Regions from separate parts of the Streptomyces sp. NPDC059456 genome, predicted to be linked through region 1. Evidence: predicted binding sites of a transcription regulator. Region 1 holds the regulator's gene; each other region holds the start of a gene.
What was found. Region 1 encodes HrcA, which represses chaperone genes, less so after heat shock. Its sites were predicted from a motif close to TTNGCACTCNGNNNNNCNGAGTGCNAA; they were not measured.
Positions count from the first base shown of each region.

Region 2: a site for HrcA is predicted at 3,646-3,672, ahead of groL (chaperonin GroEL). Genes of this name have one in related genera too.
Region 3: a site for HrcA is predicted at 3,975-4,001, ahead of groES (co-chaperone GroES). Genes of this name have one in related genera too.

Region 1 covers NZ_JBHYVA010000669.1:208-4,602, reverse strand. Annotated here, with positions in the region: partial or broken gene ACFXA3_RS36010 (DUF3097 family protein) at 1-119, opposite strand, end outside; gene ACFXA3_RS36005 (MBL fold metallo-hydrolase) at 148-873, opposite strand; gene hrcA (heat-inducible transcriptional repressor HrcA) at 1,029-2,045, shown strand; gene dnaJ (molecular chaperone DnaJ) at 2,046-3,185, shown strand; gene ACFXA3_RS35990 (nitronate monooxygenase) at 3,333-4,395, shown strand, end outside.
Region 2 covers NZ_JBHYVA010000157.1:7,499-12,796, reverse strand. Annotated here, with positions in the region: gene ACFXA3_RS16370 (glucosyl-3-phosphoglycerate synthase) at 8-985, opposite strand; SAM riboswitch class I at 1,181-1,330, shown strand; gene thrC (threonine synthase) at 1,348-2,622, shown strand; gene ACFXA3_RS16360 (MoaD/ThiS family protein) at 2,660-2,938, shown strand; gene ACFXA3_RS16355 (cold-shock protein) at 3,319-3,522, shown strand; gene groL (chaperonin GroEL) at 3,868-5,298, shown strand, end outside.
Region 3 covers NZ_JBHYVA010000454.1:793-6,090, forward strand. Annotated here, with positions in the region: gene ACFXA3_RS30085 (SDR family NAD(P)-dependent oxidoreductase) at 173-946, shown strand; gene ACFXA3_RS30090 (ester cyclase) at 1,026-1,715, shown strand; gene groL (chaperonin GroEL) at 1,785-3,410, opposite strand; gene groES (co-chaperone GroES) at 3,520-3,828, opposite strand; gene ACFXA3_RS30105 (response regulator transcription factor) at 4,093-4,776, shown strand; gene ACFXA3_RS30110 (ATP-binding protein) at 4,769-5,298, shown strand, end outside.

The sequences.
Region 1 (4,395 bases):
ACCGCTCCGCAGAAGTCCGTACCGGCCACCTCGACCACGAGGTCGGGTTCGGCCGGTACCTCCGGGACGGCCTTGGCGCGCTTCCACTGGGGGGTCAGGTCGGGGGAGTACTCACGCATCCGGCCGACGCTACGAGAGAGCGGGCGCTCACGCGTCCGACACGCCGAACCGCCGCGCCAGTGTGTCGCGTTGCGCACGGACGAAGTCCGCGGAGACCACCGCTCCGTGACCCGGCACGTACAGCGCGTCGTCGCCGCCCAGCGACAGCAGCCGGTCCATGGCCGCCGGCCACTGCGCCGGCACCGCGTCGCTGCCCGCCTGCGGTTCGCCCGACTCCTCGACGAGGTCCCCGCAGAACACCACCTCGCGCTCCCCGGGGACGCACACCGCCAGGTCGTGCCGGCTGTGCCCGGGCCCGACGTTCGCCAGCAGGACCTGCACCCCGCCCAGCTCCAGCGTCCATTCGCCCGACACGTGGTGCCGGGGCACCACCAGCAGGTCCACCGCCTCGGCGGCCTCGGCCTCCGCCAGCCCCTGCTGCACGGCGCCGGCGCGCAGTTCCTCGCGGCCGGCGGACAGCTCCGCGTCGAGCCCGACCGCGCCGAACACCTCGGCCCCGGAGAACGCGGCCACGCCCAGCACGTGATCGAAATGCCCGTGCGTGAATGCGATATGCGTCACGCGCCGGCCGGTCAGCCGCTCCGCCTCCGCCCGCAGCTGCGCACCCTCCCGTACGCATGAACCCGGATCGATCAGGAGGACCGATTCGTCGCCCACCACCAGTCCCACCGTGCAGTCCCACACCGGAAGCCGGCGCCGTCCGGTCCGTCCGGTCAGCCGCTCCCAGCCCGTCTCTTCCCATTGCACGTCCATGGCGCGACGCTACCCTGGCGGGCCGCCCTTGCCAGGGGCTGACTACCCGGCCGTACACTGGCCGGGGGATCTCTGGCACTCGAACGTCCGGAGTGCCAACGAAGCAGATGAAACCGACCATGACGCGCGACGACGACCAGCTGGAGGTGTGCGCGATGCTCAGCGAACGCAGACTCGAGGTGCTGCGCGCCATCGTCCAGGACTACGTCGGGACGGAGGAGCCGGTCGGCTCCAAGGCGCTCACCGAGCGGCACCGGCTCGGCGTCTCGCCCGCCACCGTGCGCAACGACATGGCCGTGCTGGAGGAGGAGGGCTACATCGCCCAGCCCCACACCAGCGCCGGCCGGATCCCCACGGACAAGGGCTACCGGCTCTTCGTCGACAGGCTGGCGGGGGTCAAACCCCTGTCGACGCCCGAACGCCGGGCCATCCAGAACTTCCTCGACGGCGCCGTCGACCTCGACGACGTCGTCGGCCGCACGGTGCGGCTGCTCGCGCAGCTCACCCGGCAGGTCGCCGTCGTCCAGTACCCGAGCCTGACCCGGTCCACGGTCCGGCACGTCGAACTGCTGTCGCTGGCCCCGGCCCGGCTGATGCTCGTGCTGATCACCGACACGGGCCGGGTCGAGCAGCGGCTCGTCGACTGCCAGACGCCGTTCGGCGAGACCTCGCTCGCCGATCTGCGGGCGCGGCTCAACAGCCGGGTCGTCGGCCGCCGGTTCACCGACGTGCCGCAGCTCGTGCAGGACCTGCCGGAGTCGTTCGAGCCGGAGGACCGGAGCACGGTGTCGACCGTGCTCGCGACCCTGCTGGAGACGCTGGTCGAGGAGGCCGAGGAGCGGCTGATGATCGGCGGGACCGCCAATCTCACGCGCTTCGGACATGATTTTCCCCTGACGATCAGGCCGGTGCTCGAAGCGCTGGAGGAGCAGGTCGTGCTCCTCAAGCTGCTGGGCGAGGCCAACGAGTCGGGAATGGCCGTACGGATCGGGCATGAGAATGCCTACGAGGGACTGAACTCCACGTCCGTCGTCTCGGTCGGCTACGGTTCGGGCGGCGAAACCGTCGCCAAACTCGGCGTGGTCGGACCGACCCGCATGGACTACCCCGGAACGATGGGAGCGGTACGCGCAGTGGCACGTTACGTCGGACAGATCCTGGCGGAGTCGTAAGTGGCCACGGACTACTACGCCGTTCTCGGCGTGCGCCGCGACGCATCGCAGGACGAGATCAAGAAGGCCTTCCGCCGCCTCGCCCGTGAACTCCACCCGGACGTGAATCCGGACCCGAAGACGCAGGAGCGCTTCAAGGAGATCAACGCGGCGTACGAGGTGCTCTCGGACCCGCAGAAGAAGCAGGTCTACGACCTCGGCGGCGACCCGCTGTCGTCCTCCGGCGGCGGTGGCGGCGCGGGTGGCTTCGGTGCGGGTGGCTTCGGCAACTTCTCCGACATCATGGACGCCTTCTTCGGCCAGGCCTCGCAGCGCGGCCCGCGCTCGCGGACCCGCCGCGGCCAGGACGCCATGATCCGCCTCGACCTGGAGCTGGACGAGGCCGCCTTCGGCACGACCAAGGACATCCAGGTCGACACGGCCGTCGTCTGCACCACCTGCTCCGGAGAGGGCGCCGCCCCCGGCACCTCGGCGCAGACGTGTGACATGTGCCGTGGTCGTGGTGAGGTGTCGCAGGTCACCCGGTCCTTCCTGGGCCAGGTCATGACCTCGCGCCCCTGCCCCCAGTGCCAGGGCTTCGGCACCGTGGTCCCGACCCCGTGCCCCGAGTGCGCGGGCGACGGCCGGGTCCGCTCCCGCCGCAGCCTCACGGTCAAGATCCCGGCCGGTGTCGAGAACGGCACCCGGATCCAGCTCGCGGGAGAGGGCGAGGTCGGCCCCGGCGGCGGCCCCGCCGGCGACCTGTACGTGGAGATCCACGAGCTGTCTCACCCGACCTTCCAGCGGCGCGGGGACGACCTGCACTGCACGGTGACCATCCCCATGACGGCCGCGGCCCTGGGCACCAAATGCCCGCTGGAGACGCTGGACGGCATGGAGGAGATCGACATCCGGCCCGGCACCGGTTCGGGCCAGGCCATCCCGCTGCACGGGCGCGGCGTCACGCACCTGCGCGGCGGCGGCCGAGGCGACCTGATCGTCCACGTCGAGGTCACCACCCCGACCAAGCTGGACGCCCAGCAGGAGGAGCTGCTGCGCCAGCTCGCCAAGCTGCGCGGCGAGGAGCGGCCCATGGGCCAGTTCGCGCCGGGCCAGCAGGGCCTGTTCAGCCGCCTGAAGGACGCCTTCAACGGCCGCTGACCGGCCCGCGGGCACACGTACGAGCCCGGTCCGGGATTGCCCCGGGCCGGGCTCGGCGCATTGATCCGGTCGCTCCCGGTGAAGCGGACTATGCCAGGCGAATGCCGTGATTTAGCCCGGTGCGCGGGACGTGGCACGATGCAGTCCATGTCCTCCGCACCGAACGGTCTCTCCCCGTACCCGATCGTGCAGGCTCCCATGGCGGGCGGTGCCTCGTGTCCGCCCCTCGCCGCCGCCGTGTGCGAGGCGGGCGGGCTGGGCTTCCTGGCCGGCGGCTACAAGACCGCCGACGGCATGTACCAGGAGATCAAGAGGCTGCGGGCGCTCACACGGCGCCCGTTCGGCGTGAACCTCTTCATGCCGCAGACCGGCTACGTGGACCCCGCCGCGGTGGAGGCGTACCGCGGGCAGCTGGCCGGCGAGGCGAGCTGGTACGACGTCTCCCTGGCCGACGAGGACATCATCGGCACCAGCGACGACGGTTACGACGCCAAGCTCGCGATCCTCCTCGAAGACCCGGTTCCCGTGGTCTCGTTCACCTACGGCGTGCCCGCGCCCGCGGTCCTGGCGGCCCTGCGCGCGGCGGGCACCTCCACCGTCGTGACCGTCACCTCCGTCGACGAGGCCCGCGCCGTCCAGGCGGCGGGCGCCGACGCCGTGTGCGTACAGGGCGTGGAGGCCGGCGGCCACCAGGGCACCCACCGGGACGACCCGCAGGCCGACGGCACGGCGGGCGTGGGCCTGCTCGCGCTCGTGGCGCAGGTACGGGAGGCCGTGGCCCTCCCGATCATCGCGGCGGGCGGACTGATGCGCGGCTCGCAGATCGCGGCGCTGCTGGCGGCGGGCGCGGAGGCGGCGCAGCTCGGCACCGCCTTCCTGGCCTGCCCCGAGTCGGGCGCGCACCCGCTGCACAAGAAGGCGCTGACGGACCCCCTGTTCCCCCACACCGAGCTGACCAGGGCGTTCTCGGGGCGGCCGGCCCGGGGCCTGGTGAACCGGTTCATGCGCGAGCACGGGCCGTACGCCCCGGCCGCGTACCCGCAGATCCACCACATGACCGCCGGGCTGCGCAAGGCGGCCGCCGCGGCCGGGGACCCGCAGGGCATGGGGCTGTGGGCGGGCCAGGGGCACCGGCTGGCGCGGGCGCTGCCGGCGGCGGAGCTGGTGGAGTTGCTGACGGCCGAACTGGCCGAGGCCCAGGGTGCTTTGA
Region 2 (5,298 bases), on a different contig from region 1:
AGTTCCCTCACGCCACCCTGCGGCCGGAGTACTCCTTGACCTCGGCCATCGGCGGCCGCTCCTCCGTGTCCACGGCGTACGTCCGCGGCACGAACCCGTTCGGCCCGCGCTCGAACTGGGTCAGCTCCGGGCGCACCAGGTGCCCGCGCGAGAGGCGCAGCTGCGCCGTGCGGTAGATCGCCGCGGCCATGCGGCCCAGCGCCCGGCCGTCCTGATGGCGGTGCAGCCGTACGCCGACGTCCACCTGGGCCAGCGCGTCCAGCCCGACGGTGTGCAGCGCGTCGACCAGCAGGCCCAGCTCGACGCCGTACCCGACGGGGAAGGGCAGGCGTTCCAGCAGGGAGCGGCGCACGGCGTACTCGCCGCCCAGCGGCTGGACGAACCCGGCCAGCTGCGGCCAGTGCAGGTTCAGCAGCGGCCGGGCGACCAGCTCGGTCACCCGGCCCCCCTGGGCCGGGACCTTGCCGGGGGCGGGCCCGTCGGCGTCCGCGCCGAAGGGGCGGTCGTACATCGCCTTGACGAACTGCACGTCCGGCTCCGTCAGCAGCGGGCCGACGATCCCGGACACGAACGCCGACGAGAAGTCCCGCAGGTCGGCGTCCACGAAGCAGACGATGTCACCCGTGGTCACCAGCAGCGAGCGCCACAGCACCTCGCCCTTGCCGGGCAGGGCCGGGATCCGCGGCAGGATCTCGTCGCGGTGCACCACCCGGGCGCCGGCCTTCGCCGCCACCTCCGCGGTCCGGTCGGTGGAGCCCGAGTCGATCACGATCAGTTCGTCGACGAGCGGCACCGCCGGCCCGTCGATCAGATCGCGCCGGATCACCTCGACGATGGCGCCGACCGTCTCCTCCTCGTCGAGCGCGGGCAGCACGACGCTGACCGTGGTGCCCGCCGCCCGCTTGGCGCAAAGCAGCTGGTCGAGCGGTCGGTCGGCCGCGGACCAGGAGCGGTCCGCAAACCAGCGCTCCACCTCTTCCAGCACGTTCGGCACTCCTCGGTATTCGTCGGCGCTCGGCATTTTCAGCCGAAAAGTGATCCATCTCGCGGTTCGGACGGCTGTCTCAACCACCCGGACCTTCAGTTACAGTCTTGAACAACGCGAAGGACCACCGCATGCCGGGGGTCCCCGCGCACAAACGCCCGGCCGCGCCATGGAGCGCGCGATCCGGTGCCATACCGCTCATCCAGAGGGGCAGAGGGACACGGCCCGTTGAAGCCCCGGCAACCCTCCAGTCGGTTCTCGCGCTTGCTTGCAGCAGCGGGGTCCCCGGCTAGGGAAGGTGCCAATTCCGTCTCATGGCGAAGTGCGCCATGGGGAAGATGAGGAGAAAGGGCCTCGCCATCATGGCTGCACAGACTGTTGCCACCTCTGTCGATCTCGGACCTGCCACCGGCCTCTCGTGTCGTGAGTGCGGTACCCGTTTCGAACTCGGACCCATCTTCGCCTGCGTCGAGTGCTTCGGTCCGCTCGAAGTCGCCTACGACCTCCCGGCCGGCGACCCCGAGGCGCTGCGCGCCGCGATCGAGGCCGGCCCCAACAACATCTGGCGCTACGCCCCGCTGCTGCCCGTCCCCGCCGACGTGGCCTCCAAGCCCAGCCTGAACCCCGGCTTCACCAAGCTCGTCGACGCGCAGAACCTGGCCAAGGAGCTCGGCGTCACCGGCAAGCTGTACGTCAAGGACGACTCCGGCAACCCGACGCACTCCTTCAAGGACCGCGTCGTGGCCATCGCCGTCGAGGCCGCCCGCGCGTTCGGCTTCACCACCCTGTCCTGCTCCTCCACCGGCAACCTGGCCGGCGCCGTCGGCGCCGCGGCCGCCCGGGCCGGATTCCGCTCCTGCGTGTTCATCCCGCACGACCTGGAGCAGGGCAAGGTCGTCATGGCCGGTGTGTACGGCGGCGACCTCGTCGGCATCGAGGGCAACTACGACGACGTCAACCGTTTCTGCTCCGAGCTCATCGGCGACCCGCTGGGCGAGGGCTGGGGCTTCGTCAACGTCAACCTGCGCCCCTACTACGGCGAGGGTTCCAAGACCCTGGCGTACGAGATCTGCGAGCAGCTCGGCTGGCAGCTGCCCGACCAGATCGTGATCCCGATCGCGTCCGGCTCGCAGCTGACGAAGATCGACAAGGGTCTCCAGGAGCTGATCAAGCTCGGTCTGGTCGAGGACAAGCCGTACAAGATCTTCGGCGCCCAGGCCGAGGGCTGCTCCCCGGTGTCCACCGCCTTCAAGGCCGGCCACGACGTGGTCCGCCCGCAGAAGCCGAACACCATCGCCAAGTCGCTCGCCATCGGCAACCCGGCCGACGGCCCGTACGTCCTGGACATCGCCCGCCGCACCGGCGGCTACGTCGAGGACGTCACCGACGAGCAGGTCGTCGAGGCCATCAAGATCCTCGCGCAGACCGAGGGCATCTTCGCCGAGACCGCGGGCGGCGTCACCGTCGGCGTGACCCGCAAGCTCATCGAGAACGGGCAGCTCGACCCGGCGCTGACCACGGTCGTCCTCAACACCGGCGACGGCCTCAAGACCCTGGAGGCGGTGGCCGCGGACAGCGGGCAGACCGCCACCATCCGCCCGAGCCTGGACGCGTTCCGCGCCGCCGGCCTGGCCTGACCATCCCCCCTCGCCCTACCGGAAAGGCAGTAGCGCCATGAGCGTCAACGTCCGCATCCCCACCATCCTGCGCACCTACACCGGCGGCCAGGCCGAGGTCACGGCCGAGGGCGCGAACCTCTCCGAGGTCATCGCGTCCCTGGAGGCGAGCCACCCGGGCATCGCCGCGCGCGTCCTGGACGACCAGGGCAAGCTGCGCCGCTTCGTGAACGTCTACGTCAACGACGACGACGTGCGCTTCGAGGGCGGTCTGGACGCCGTGACGCCGGACGGCGCGGGTGTTTCGATCATTCCCGCCGTCGCCGGGGGCTGCTGACGCACGAACCTGAATTACCCCCTCCGGTAAAAGCGGAGGGGGTAATTCTGCTTGGTTGGGCGCGGTAGAGTTGGGGAAGTCCCCTCCGCTGGACTTGCCCGCCGCATATGAGCGGGTCGCGTGAGGGTTGACATTGAGTCAATGTCCGGGTGCGGTATGGGGCTTTGGCGAGATATGCCGGGTCCGAGTTGCCCGGGAATATGCCAACTTTTCACTCTATTTCAATGTATCCCCGTGTCCAGAATTCTCGTCGGATTGACCTGTTGCAGACAGCAGCGGTGCAGATACATTCAGCCCCGGTCGAGGCGTTCCGGCGCAAGTTCTGACCCGGGACCGCGAAGTGCGGTCCCGCGCAAGGGCCAGTAATAGGGGAGTTAGGCATGGCTCAGGGCACCGTCAAGTGGTTCAACGCGGAGAAGGGCTACGGCTTCATCGCGGTCGACGGTGGTGCGGATGTGTTCGTCCACTACAGCGCCATCCAGATGGACGGGTACCGCACCCTTGAAGAGGGTCAGCGGGTCGAGTTCGAGATCTCGCAGGGCCAGAAGGGTCCGCAGGCGGACATGGTCAAGCTCGCCGTCTAGTCCCGGCGCGATCGACCACCGACGCATACACACGAGGGCCCGCATCCTTGAGGAGGGATGTGGGCCCTCGTGGCGTGTCCGCCCCCGGGGCGTGGGTGAACCGCCCCCCGCTCCCCGAAGCCGCTTGCACTCGGAGGGGTCGAGTGCTAATCATTGGCGTTAGCACTCTCGTGCTGAGAGTGCTACTACACAGGACCGGGTCGGTGAGGCCCGCAGGGTCCGGCGGGAAGGAACCGCCGGGCACGCAGGCCGTCCGTCGCGGGCGCGGGCGCGGTCCGGAGCAATCCAACCCTCCCCTCGCGCCGTCGGTGCAGGGGGAACCCCAGTCCTGGAGGACCACTTCAGATGGCCAAGATCATTGCGTTCGACGAGGAGGCCCGGCGCGGTCTCGAGCGCGGGATGAACCAGCTCGCCGACGCCGTCAAGGTCACCCTTGGCCCCAAGGGTCGCAACGTCGTCCTTGAGAAGAAGTGGGGCGCCCCCACGATCACCAACGATGGTGTCTCCATCGCCAAGGAGATCGAGCTCGAGGACCCGTACGAGAAGATCGGCGCCGAGCTGGTCAAGGAAGTCGCCAAGAAGACGGACGACGTCGCGGGCGACGGTACGACCACCGCCACCGTGCTCGCCCAGGCGCTCGTCCGCGAGGGCCTGCGCAACGTGGCCGCCGGCGCCAACCCGATGGCCCTCAAGCGCGGCATCGAGAAGGCCGTCGAGGCCGTCTCCGGCGCCCTGCTGGAGCAGGCGAAGGATGTCGAGACCAAGGAGCAGATCGCTTCCACGGCCTCCATCTCCGCCGCCGACACCCAGATCGGCGAGCTCATCGCCGAGGCCATGGACAAGGTCGGCAAGGAAGGCGTCATCACCGTCGAGGAGTCCCAGACCTTCGGTCTGGAGCTGGAGCTCACCGAGGGCATGCGCTTCGACAAGGGCTACATCTCGGCGTACTTCGCCACCGACATGGAGCGTATGGAGGCGTCCCTGGACGACCCGTACATCCTCATCGTCAACTCCAAGATCGGCAACGTGAAGGACCTCCTTCCGCTGCTCGAGAAGGTCATGCAGTCCGGCAAGCCGCTGCTGATCATCGCCGAGGACGTCGAGGGCGAGGCCCTGTCGACCCTGGTCGTCAACAAGATCCGCGGCACCTTCAAGTCCGTCGCCGTCAAGGCCCCGGGCTTCGGCGACCGCCGCAAGGCCATGCTCGGTGACATCGCCATCCTCACGGGCGGCACGGTCATCTCCGAGGAGGTCGGCCTCAAGCTGGAGAACGCGGGCCTCGACCTGCTCGGCCGCGCCCGCAAGGTCGTCATCTCCAAGGACGAGACCACGATCGTCGACGGTGCCGGTGACAGCGACCAGGTCCAGGGTCGCGTCAACCAGATCCGCGCCGAGATCGAGAACTCCGACTCGGACTACGACCGCGAGAAGCTCCAGGAGCGCCTCGCGAAGCTGGCCGGCGGCGTGGCCGTCATCAAGGCCGGCGCCGCGACCGAGGTGGAGCTCAAGGAGCGCAAGCACCGCATCGAGGACGCCGTCCGCAACGCGAAGGCGGCCGTCGAGGAGGGCATCGTCGCCGGTGGTGGCGTGGCCCTGCTCCAGGCCTCCGCGGTCTTCGAGAAGCTCGACCTGTCGGGTGACGAGGCGACCGGCGCCAACGCCGTGAAGCTCGCCCTGGAGGCCCCGCTCAAGCAGATCGCCGTCAACGGTGGTCTCGAGGGTGGCGTCGTCGTGGAGAAGGTCCGCAACCTGACCGTCGGCTGGGGCCTGAACGCC
Region 3 (5,298 bases), on a different contig from region 1:
AGTGCCGGAGCCGGCCCGGGAGTAGGCCCCGGGGCGGCCGGAACCCCCCGGCCGTAGCCGGAAGTAGTGGTTCCGCAGCGGCAAGCGACGGTCCGCGGCGCGAACCGTCACGAAGGGGTACCGCCCGGCGGGCTCCCCTTGAGCTGTCGCGAAGGGCGGCTAGGTTGCGCCTATGACGACTGCGTTGATTACGGGATCCACGGCGGGCATCGGCGCCGCTTTCGCCCGGCGGCTCGCCGCCCAGGGCCACAACCTCGTGCTGGTGGCACGCGACACGAAGCGGCTGGGCGAGCAGGCGACCGAGCTGCACGACCGCCACGGCATCGAGGCCGAGGTGCTGACCGCCGACCTGTCCACCGACGAGGGCATCGCGGCGGTCGAGCAGCGCCTCGGCGACCGGACGCACCCGGTGGACCTGCTGGTCAACAACGCGGGATTCGGCAACAGGGGCCGGTACCTCGAAGTCTCGATGGCCGACGAGCTGACCATGCTGAAGGTGCACATCGAGGCCGTCCTGCGGCTGACCTCGGCGGCCACCGACTCGATGCGCTCGCGCGGCCGCGGCGGCGTCATCAACGTGGCCTCGGTGGCGGCGTTCCTGCCGCGCGGCACGTACGGGGCGAGCAAGGCCTGGGTCGTGCAGTTCACCCAGGGCGCGGCGAGGGACCTGGGGGGCTCGGGCGTACGGCTGATGGCGCTGTGCCCCGGCTTCGTCCGGACCGAGTTCCACCAGCGCGCCGGCATGGGCACGGACAACATCCCCAACTGGATGTGGCTGGACGCGGACAAGCTGGTGGCGGCGGCCCTGGCCGACCTGGCCCGCGGCAAGACCGTCTCCGTCCCGGACCCCCGGTACAAGGCGCTGATGGGCGTGGTGAAGCTGACGCCGCGCGGGCTGCTGGGCGGAGTGTCCTCGCGCACGGGCCGCAAGTACGGGCCCCAGTGATCCGCCCGGCCGGGTGAACCGGCCGACCGGGTGAAATCTCCCTAAACTGGACGTGTCCCATCCAGCCCGGGAGTGCACCATGACATTCGTACAAATAGTCGATTACGAGACCAGCAAGCCCGAGGCCGTCAACGAGGTCATCGACCGGTACCTGGCGAAGACGAAGGGCAAGCGCACCGTGTCCCACTCCGTGGTGGGCAGGGACCGCGAGTCCGACACGCACTTCGTCGACGTCGTCGAATTCCCGTCGTACGAAGCGGCCATGAAGAACTCTCACCTCCCGGAGACGGACCGGATGTTCCAGGAGATGATGGCCCTCTGCGACGGGATGCCCCGGTTCACCAACCTGGACGTCGTGCGCGACGAGCACCTCAACGCGCTGCTCGCCAACCGCATGTACGAAGAGGTCGCGATGAAGGGCGACATGTCCGTCGTGGACGAGATCTTCGCGATGGACTACCGGGACCACGACATCAGCCGGCCCGAGGTGAAGGTCGGCCGCGACGGCATCCGCGAGGACGTCGGGATGTGGCGCAGCGCCTTCGACTTCACCTTCACGCGGGACGCCCAGATGGCGCAGGACGACTACGTCACCACGATGTGGACCTTCAACGGCAAGCACAAGGGCGAGTTCATGGGGATCGCCCCGACCGGCAAGGACTGCACGATGACCGGCACGACGGTCTTCCGCTGCCAGGACGGAATGATCAAGGAAGGCTGGTGGCACTACGACGCCATGCGCCTGATGAGGGAACTCGGTGCCATGTGACGCCGCCCCGCCCACGGGGACGGCCCCGTTCCGCCATGCGGAACGGGGCCTTACCTGTGTGGGGCGCGATCAGTGGCTGTGACCGTGGCCGTGACCGTGGGCGTCGGCCTCTTCCTCGGCCGGCTTCTCGACGACCAGGGTCTCGGTCGTGAGCAGCAGGGAGGCGATGGAAGCGGCGTTCTCCAGCGCGGAACGGGTGACCTTGACCGGGTCGATGACGCCGGCCTTGACCAGGTCGCCGTACTCGCCGGTGGCGGCGTTGAAGCCGTTGCCCTTGTCGAGCTCCGCCACCTTCGAGGTGATGACGTAGCCCTCGAGGCCGGCGTTCTCGGCGATCCAGCGCAGCGGCTCGACGGCGGCGCGGCGGACGACCGCGACACCCGTGCCCTCGTCGCCGGACAGGCCCAGGTTGCCCTCGAGCACCTTCACGGCGTGGACGAGCGCGGAGCCACCGCCGGAGACGATGCCCTCCTCGACCGCGGCGCGGGTCGCCGAGATGGCGTCCTCGAGGCGGTGCTTCTTCTCCTTGAGCTCCACCTCGGTGGCGGCGCCGACCTTGATGACGCAGACGCCGCCGGCGAGCTTCGCCAGGCGCTCCTGCAGCTTCTCGCGGTCCCAGTCCGAGTCCGTGGACTCGATCTCGGCCTTGATCTGGTTGACGCGGCCGAGGACCTCGTCGGAGCTGCCGGCACCGTCGACGATCGTGGTGTCGTCCTTGGAGATGGTCACGCGGCGCGCGGAACCGAGGACGTCCAGACCGGCCTGGTCGAGCTTGAGGCCGACCTCCTCGGCGATGACGGTGGCACCGGTGAGGGTGGCCATGTCCTGGAGCATCGCCTTGCGGCGGTCACCGAAGCCGGGGGCCTTGACGGCCACCGCGTTGAAGGTGCCGCGGATCTTGTTGACGACGAGGGTGGAGAGCGCCTCGCCCTCGACGTCCTCGGCGATGATCAGCAGCGGGCGGGAGCCGCCGGCCTGGATGACCTTCTCCAGCAGGGGCAGCAGGTCCTGGATGGAGGAGATCTTGCCCTGGTTGATCAGGATGTACGGGTCGTCGAGGACGGCCTCCATACGCTCCTGGTCGGTGACCATGTACGGCGAGAGGTAGCCCTTGTCGAAGGCCATGCCCTCGGTGAACTCCAGCTCCAGGCCGAAGGTGTTGGACTCCTCGACGGTGATGACACCGTCCTTGCCGACCTTGTCCATCGCCTCGGCGATGAGCTCGCCGACCTGCTGGTCCTGCGCGGAGAGCGCGGCCACGGCGGCGATGTCGGACTTGTCCTCGATCGGGCGGGCGGTCGCGAGGAGCTCCTCGGACACGGCCTTGACCGCGGCGTCGATGCCCTTCTTCAGGGCGGCCGGGGAAGCACCCGCGGCGACGTTGCGCAGACCCTCGCGGACCAGCGCCTGGGCCAGCACGGTGGCGGTGGTGGTGCCGTCACCCGCGATGTCGTTGGTCTTGGTCGCCACCTCCTTCACGAGCTGCGCGCCCAGGTTCTCGTACGGGTCGTCCAGCTCGACCTCGCGGGCGATGGTGACACCGTCGTTGGTGATGGTGGGGGCGCCGAACTTCTTGTCGATGACGACGTTGCGGCCCTTGGGGCCGATCGTCACCTTGACCGTGTCGGCAAGCTTGTTGACGCCGCGCTCGAGGGCGCGACGGGCGTCCTCGTCGAACTTCAGGATCTTCGCCATGGGAGCGGTTCAGCCCTCTCGAAAACTCGGGTTTAACGAACTGCGCCCCTTGCCGCCCGGCAATCAGCGGGGTGACCAGGGGCGCAGCTCAAAGCAATGCTTCGGTGAATTACTTCTCGATGATCGCGAGCACGTCGCGGGCCGAGAGGACGAGGTACTCCTCGCCGCTGTACTTCACTTCGGTGCCGCCGTACTTGCTGTACAGCACGATGTCGCCGACGCTGACGTCCAGCGGGAGACGCTGGCCGTCCTCGAAGCGGCCCGGGCCCACGGCGAGGACGACGCCCTCCTGGGGCTTCTCCTTCGCGGTGTCCGGGATGACCAGGCCGGAAGCCGTGGTCTGCTCGGCGTCGAGCGGCTGGACCACGATGCGGTCCTCGAGCGGCTTGATGGCAACCTTGGAGCTGGTGGTCGTCACGATCCGACCTCCCCCTTCGGAGATCTCACGGGGCTAACTGTCTGAGGTGGCGACCAGGTGGATCCGTCGTCGCGGGTGCCGGACCTGCCCGTCGCTGTGTTGGCACTCACCGGTGGCGAGTGCCAGGTGCGAGACTATTCCGGCGATTAGCACTCGGTCAAGCGGAGTGCCAACACGCTCCGCTCGGGTTCTCGTCTTCCGGGGCTCCGGCGGCGCCCCGGACCCCGCCCGGGCCGGGACCGGGGGTGTGTGACAGTTGGTGGGGTGCGCATTCTCGTGGTCGAAGACGAAGAGGGCCTCGCCGATTCCCTGCGGCGCGGCCTTTCCGCCGACGGCCACTGGGTCGACGTCGCCCACGACGGCCACCGCGGCCTGGAGCTCGTCCGCACCGCTCCGTACGACGCCGTCCTCCTCGACCTGATGCTGCCCGGCCTCAGCGGCTACGAGATCTGCACCCGCATGCGCGCCGACGGCGACCCCACGCCCGTGCTCATGCTGACCGCCAAGGACGGCGAGTACGACGAGGCCGAGGGCCTCGACTGCGGCGCCGACGACTACCTCACCAAGCCGTTCTCGTTCGTCGTCCTGGCCGCCCGTCTGCGCGCCCTCGCCCGCCGTGCGGCCGCCACCGCCAAGGACCCCGCGACCCTCCAGGCCGGCGACCTCCTCCTCGACCCCGCCGCCCGCCGCTGCCGTCGCGGCGCCCGGGACATCGAGCTCACCGCCCGCGAGCTCGGCGTACTCGCCTGCCTGATGGAGCAGCCCGGGCGGGCCGTCGCCAAGCAGGACATCCTGGACCAGGTGTGGGACACCCCGCACGCCATCGACCCGAACATCGTCGAGGTGTACGTCTCCTCGCTGCGCAAGAAGATCGACGCCCCCTTCGGCCGCCGCTCGATCCTCACCGTCCACGGCATCGGCTACCGGATGGCCCAGGACGGTGGCTAGCCCGCTCCGGCGCCGCGCGGCCGTCGCCGCCGCGCTCGCGATGGCCGCCGTCCTGGCCGGCGGCGGCCTGTGGCTGTACACCCTGCTGCGGGCCAACCTGCTCGACAACACCACCAACCGCACCGAGCTCGCCGCCCGCAAGGTCGCCGCGCAGCTCGACGGCCACGCCCTGCCGCCCGGCGGACGGCTGCCCGCGCCGGAGAGCGGGGTGGACCTGGTCCTCGTACGGGACGCGCAGGGGCGGACCGTCGCCTCCACCGGCGACCCCGGGGACGCCCCCGACCTCGGCGGTCTGCGGCCGCCCGCGCCCGGCGCCGCCGCCGGGGAGGACTCCCGGTCCGCGGTCCTCCCGCCCGCGCACCCCGGCGCGGAACGGCGCGCGGTGGTGGCGGTCGAGGCACCGGGAGCGCACGAGGTGTACGCCGTCACCGTGCTCGGCGACGTCGACGACGCGACCCGGGCCATCGCGCTCGGCCTGCTGGCCGGCGCACCCCCGCTGATCGCCTTCGCGGCGGCCCTGGC